Regions from separate parts of the Pseudomonas sp. S3_B08 genome, predicted to be linked through region 2. Evidence: predicted binding sites of a transcription regulator. Region 2 holds the regulator's gene; the other holds the start of a gene.

What was found. Region 2 encodes sigma-54, which starts transcription at its own class of promoters, with help from an activator protein. Its sites were predicted from a motif close to ANTGGCATNNANNTTGCTNT; they were not measured.
Positions count from the first base shown of each region.
Region 1: glnK (P-II family nitrogen regulator) is a predicted target of sigma-54. The motif match lies at 2,143-2,162, and genes of this name have one in related genera.

Region 1 covers NZ_CP162750.1:4,568,328-4,571,532, forward strand. The annotation lists gene AB4N73_RS20775 (secondary thiamine-phosphate synthase enzyme YjbQ) at 1-31, opposite strand, end outside; gene AB4N73_RS20780 (ammonium transporter) at 246-1,583, opposite strand; gene glnK (P-II family nitrogen regulator) at 1,621-1,959, opposite strand; gene AB4N73_RS20790 (accessory factor UbiK family protein) at 2,354-2,614, shown strand; gene AB4N73_RS20795 (HigA family addiction module antitoxin) at 2,827-3,096, opposite strand.
Region 2 covers NZ_CP162750.1:5,774,229-5,777,433, reverse strand. The annotation lists gene lptB (LPS export ABC transporter ATP-binding protein) at 1-564, shown strand, start outside; gene AB4N73_RS25935 (RNA polymerase factor sigma-54) at 731-2,221, shown strand; gene hpf (ribosome hibernation-promoting factor, HPF/YfiA family) at 2,295-2,603, shown strand; gene ptsN (PTS IIA-like nitrogen regulatory protein PtsN) at 2,615-3,079, shown strand; gene rapZ (RNase adapter RapZ) at 3,082-3,205, shown strand, end outside.

The DNA of each region.
Region 1 (3,205 bases), 1.2 Mb from region 2:
CCCGCAGGGTTATCAGAGTCTGTTGCCACATACAGTTCTCCGCTCGTTCGGGGCGCATTCTAGCGTGCTCTGAAAAAAAACAAAGGCCCTAATATTCCTGCAGCGATGTAAGCGATTGCCCGCAGAAAAAGCCTCGTCGTAAAGACGACCAAAGCCGTAAGAAAAATCCTTTCAGCCGCACCTTGAATGACAAATCCCGGACAAAAAAATGCCCGGCGAACCGGGCAGTTTTTTATCGCGCGTACTTACAGGTTGTAGCCGCGTTCGTTGTGTTGTGCCAGATCGAGGCCGACCGACTCTTCTTCCTCGGTTACGCGCAGACCCATGACGGCGTCCAGCACCTTGAGGATGATGAAAGTCACGATCGCGGTGTAGATCACCGTGAAGCCGACGCCTTTGATCTGAATCCAGACCTGCGCGCCGATGTCAGTCACGGTGCCGAAGCCGCCCAGTGCCGGTGCGGCAAACACACCGGTGAGGATCGCGCCGAGGATACCGCCGATACCGTGCACGCCGAAGGCATCCAGGGAGTCGTCATAGCCGAGTTTGCGTTTCAGGGTGGTGGCGCAGAAGAAGCACACCACGCCTGCGGCCAGACCGATCACCAGTGCACCCATCGGGCCTACAGTGCCAGCGGCCGGAGTGATCGCGACCAGACCGGCGACCACACCCGAAGCAATGCCCAGTGCGCTTGGCTTGCCGTGGGTGACCCACTCGGCAAACATCCAGCCCAGTGCCGCAGCGGCGGTGGCGATCTGGGTAACCAGCATGGCCATACCGGCAGTGCCGTTGGCAGCGGCAGCGGAACCGGCGTTGAAGCCGAACCAGCCAACCCACAGCATCGCCGCGCCCATCAGGGTGTAGCCGAGGTTGTGCGGAGCCATCGGTGTGGTCGGGAAGCCTTTGCGCTTGCCCAGTACCAGGCACGCGACCAGACCGGCGATACCGGCGTTGATGTGCACCACGGTGCCGCCAGCAAAGTCGAGCACGCCCCAGTCCCACATCAGGCCGCCGTTACCGGACCAGACCATGTGCGCGATCGGTGCATAAACCAGCGTGAACCAGATGCCCATGAAGATCAGCATCGCAGAGAACTTCATGCGCTCGGCGAACGCACCGACGATCAGCGCCGGGGTGATGATCGCGAAGGTCATCTGGAAGGTGATGAACACCGCCTCAGGGAACAGCGCCGCCGGGCCGGTGATGCTCGAAGGCGTGACACCGGCGAGGAACGCCTTGCCCATGCCGCCGAAGAACGAATTGAAGTTGACGACGCCCTGCTCCATGCCGGTGGTGTCGAAGGCAATGCTGTAGCCATAAATGACCCACAGGATGCTGATCAGACCGGTAATGGCGAAGCACTGCATCAGCACGGAAAGAATGTTTTTCGAGCGAACCATACCGCCGTAGAACAGCGCTAGGCCGGGGATGGTCATGAACAGCACGAGCGCTGTCGAGGTGAGCATCCAGGCGGTGTCGCCGGAATTGAGGACTGGCGCTGCCACTTCGTCTGCCGCCATGGCGATGCCGGGCATTACGATGGACAACAGGGCGCCTAGCCCTGCGAATTTACGCAGAGTCATATTGTTTTCTCCTGGGGCGTTGGGTTTGTGGCAGCGCTTAGATCGCGTCGGTATCGGTTTCGCCGGTACGGATGCGGATCGCCTGTTCCAGATTGACCACGAAGATCTTGCCGTCACCGATCTTGCCGGTGTTGGCCGCTTTGGTTATCGCCTCGATAACCCGATCCAGATCCTTGTCGTCGATGGCCACGTCGATTTTCACCTTGGGCAGAAAATCGACCACATATTCCGCGCCGCGATACAGCTCGGTGTGACCCTTCTGCCGGCCGAAGCCTTTGACTTCAGTGACGGTAATGCCCTGCACGCCGATTTCGGACAGCGACTCGCGCACGTCGTCCAACTTGAACGGCTTGATGATGGCAGTGACTAGCTTCATGAAACTCTCTCCCGAATTGGTGGACTTGCCCCAGGAAAACAAACCCGTCTCAAGTCTAAGCGCAGTGCCTGGCTTTGTAACGCATCGTTGACGCCAGCTAACCGCATCAGACGAAACTCCCCGCTTCGTCTGCCGCACTGCATTCGTCACAGCGACTGCATCAGTGCATGGGTCGAGGGTGACTAAGCAGAAACCTTGCCAGCTCGGCAAAAACCCTGCATTTCAATCGCTTGGCACCTGTTGCAAGCGCTCGGGCAGAAAAGCTTTTGCCGATACGCACAACAACGGTGCGCCACCGTCCGTCCCCCTGCGCGAAAAGCGTGCATCCGTGCAACGGGATTGACTATAGACACTGCGTGATACACTGCCGGCCATTGTTTCCAGGACATTTCCCATGCTCGCGCCCAAAGACTTCCTCGACGCCCTGAGCGGCACCGCCTCCCGCCTCTTCAACGGCGAAACCCCGCTGCCGAAAGCCGAAATCGAAAGCCAGTTCAAAATGCTGCTGCAAAGTGCCTTCAGCAAACTTGATCTGGTCAGCCGGGAAGAGTTCGATAGTCAGATGGTAGTGCTGGCGCGTACTCGCGCCCGCCTCGAAAGCCTCGAAGCCAAAGTCGCCGAGATGGAAGCGAAGCTGACACCGCCCGCTGAATAATTCGCGTCCCCTGTGGGAGCTGCCGAAGGCTGCGATCTTTTGATCTTCAGCCCTTCAACCATCCCCGCAACGTCCTACAACCTTAATGACCGCCGTCCGATTGCGCCCAAAAGCCCAGGTTTCTAAGCTCATCTGATGCTGAATGTTCAGCAGAGGGTTGGGCGACCCGGGCAGGGCCATGGTGGAAAAGGGCTTCGCGGATGCAGCAATCGCTATGAGCCCGCATGCCGGAGCTGGGCTCTGCGCAAATCGTAAGTCGACTGAAGATTCATCCAGAACTCAGGCGTAGTGTTGAGCTGAATGGCGAGGCTGATTGCCAGATCGGCGCAGATCCTGAGCTGGCATTTCACAAGCTCTTCGATCTCGCTTTCGGGCCATTTCGTGGGCATGGCCAGATCCATGACGGTCATGCTCAACGGCTCCATGAATTCCTTATTCAGAACCTCGCCCGGAAGAATCGGGCGCATACCACTGCGGTCCATTTTTTTTCGCCTCCAGAGGCTGCGTTGAGTGGCCAAACTGGAACATCCGACTCCGGATACAAGATCTTCACACCCCTTTCGCCAGCGTCCTACAAATATTAGGGCATGG
Region 2 (3,205 bases):
GCTGATCAGGGCCGTGTGCTGATCGATGATCTGGACGTCAGCCACCAGCCGATGCACGGCCGCGCCAAGGCCGGTATCGGCTATCTGCCGCAAGAAGCGTCGATCTTCCGTAAACTGTCGGTCGCCGACAACATCATGGCGATCCTCGAGACCCGCCCGGAGCTGGACAAGGCCGGTCGTCGCAAGGAGCTGGAAAGCCTGCTGCAGGAATTCCACATCAGCCACATCCGCGACAACCTCGGCATGAGCCTGTCCGGTGGTGAACGCCGCCGGGTGGAAATCGCTCGCGCCCTGGCGACGGCACCGAAATTCATACTGCTCGACGAACCGTTCGCCGGTGTCGACCCGATCTCGGTCGGCGACATCAAGCAGATCATCCATCACCTCAAGGCCAAGGGCATCGGCGTGCTGATCACCGACCACAACGTGCGTGAGACGCTGGATATTTGCGAAACCGCTTACATCGTCAACGACGGTCAACTGATCGCTGAAGGCGATGCCGAGACCATCCTGGCCAACGATCTGGTCAAGGAAGTGTATCTGGGTCACGAGTTCCGCCTGTAAGCGCGACAGCGCTGTATCGATTCAAGGCGCATTTATCCGCTTTAATTGTTACAGCGCTCTAGGCAAACACTTCAGTTTCAGGCATATAATTTGCTTAAGTTTGGCGCTTCGGCGCCCTGTAGTGGATGGCGCAAAGCGCCGGCGAATAAGGTGTTAAGCCCCTGCCATGAAACCATCGCTAGTCTTGAGAATGGGCCAGCAGCTGACGATGACACCGCAGCTGCAACAGGCCATCCGCCTGCTCCAATTGTCGACCCTGGACCTGCAACAGGAGATCCAGGAGGCTCTGGAATCCAATCCGATGCTCGAGCGCCAGGAAGAAGGCGACGACTTCGACAACGCCGATCCGCTGGCCGACAACGCCGAACAGAAGCCCGCCGAAATCCAGGAACCCTCCTACCAGGAAACCGCCCCGACGGTGGATAACCTCGAGGATGGCGATTGGAACGAGCGCATCCCCAACGAACTGCCAGTGGATACTGCCTGGGAAGACGTCTACCAGACCAGCGCCAGCAGCCTGCCGAGCAGCGATGACGATGAGTGGGATTTCACCACTCGCACGTCGGCCGGCGAGAGCCTGCAGAGTCATCTGCTCTGGCAACTGAACCTGGCGCCGATGTCCGACACCGATCGCCTGATCGCCGTGACCCTGATCGACTGCATCAACAATCAGGGCTATCTGGACGAAACACTCGAAGAAATTCTTGAAGCGTTCGATCCGGAACTGGACATCGAGCTCGACGAAATCGAAGCCGTCCTGCATCGCATCCAGCAATTCGAGCCCGCTGGTATCGGCGCCCGCAACCTCAGCGAATGCCTGCTGCTGCAATTGCGCCAGCTGCCCGCGAAGACGCCGTGGCTGACCGAGGCCAAACGGCTTGTCGCCGATTACATCGACCTGCTCGGCAGCCGCGATTACAGCCAGTTGATGCGGCGCATGAAGCTCAAGGAAGACGAGCTGCGCCAGGTCATCGAACTGGTGCAGAGCCTCAATCCGCGTCCCGGCTCACAGATCGAGTCGACCGAAGCCGAATACGTCATTCCCGACGTGATCGTGCGCAAGGACAACGAGCGCTGGCTGGTCGAGCTGAACCAGGAATCGGTGCCTCGCCTGCGCGTCAACGCCCAGTACGCCGGTTTTGTGAAGCGTGCCGACACCAGCGCCGACAACACTTTCATGCGCAACCAGTTGCAGGAGGCCCGCTGGTTCATCAAGAGCCTGCAGAGCCGCAACGAAACCCTGATGAAAGTGGCCACGCAGATCGTCGAACATCAGCGCGGCTTCCTCGAGTACGGCGACGAAGCAATGAAGCCGTTGGTATTGCATGACATCGCCGAAGCGGTCGGCATGCACGAATCGACGATTTCCCGGGTGACCACACAAAAATTCATGCATACCCCGCGCGGTATTTATGAGCTGAAATACTTTTTCTCCAGCCACGTCAGCACCTCCGAAGGCGGCGAATGCTCGTCCACGGCGATCCGCGCGATCATCAAGAAACTGGTCGCTGCGGAAAATCAGAAAAAGCCGTTGAGTGACAGCAAGATCGCTGGTTTACTGGAGGCACAAGGCATTCAGGTGGCTCGCCGCACCGTCGCCAAGTACCGCGAATCCCTCGGAATCGCGCCTTCGAGCGAACGCAAGCGGTTGATGTAAGCCACGTTACAGCGTTCCAGTGGCAGGCTTTTCGGCCTGCCGCTTTATGCACTGGCAACGAAGGAGAAGCTGTATGCAAGTCAACATCAGTGGACACCAACTGGAAGTGACCCAACCTCTGCGTTCCTACATCGAGGAAAAACTCCAGCGACTGGAGCGACATTTCGACAAGATCACCAACGTGCAGGTCACGATGTGCGTCGAAAAGCTGAAACAGAAGATCGAAGCCACCTTGCATATTCCCGGCAGTGAAGTGGTCGCCAACGCAGAAGATACCGACATGTACGCTGCGATCGACTCACTTACCGACAAGCTGGATCGCCAACTCAAAAAGCATAAGGAAAAGACCCAGAGCCTCCTCCAGGGCGCGACCGGTCGTTAACACCCCTATCCATGATCCGACTTGAAACCATCCTGACCCCCGGCCGTTCCCAAGTGAACGCGCCGGGCGGCAGCAAGAAAAAAGCCCTCGAACAGATTGCCAACCTGATCCACCGCGAAGTGCCGGATCTGGCGATGCAGGATGTCTTCGAGGCGCTGATCGCCCGTGAAAAACTCGGCTCCACCGGTTTTGGCAACGGCATCGCCATTCCCCACTGCCGCCTCAAGGGCTGCGCGGGGCCAGTGAGCGCCCTGCTGCACCTCGAAGCCCCGATCGATTTCGACGCCATCGACGGCGCTCCGGTGGACCTGTTGTTCGTATTGCTGGTCCCGGAAGCCGCAACCGACGCGCATCTGGAGTTGTTGCGCCAGATCGCCAGCATGCTCGACCGCAAGGAAGTGCGCGACAAGCTACGCAGCGCTCCGAGCAATGAAGCCTTGTACCAGGTCGTACTGGACGAGCAGAACGGGCACTAATCATGCGTTTGATCATTGTCAGTGGCCGTTCGGGCTCGGGTAAAAGTACCGCCCTGAATGTCCTTGAGGACAACGGCTACTACTGCATCGACAATCTGCCGGCCGGTTTGCTGCCGGAACTGGCCG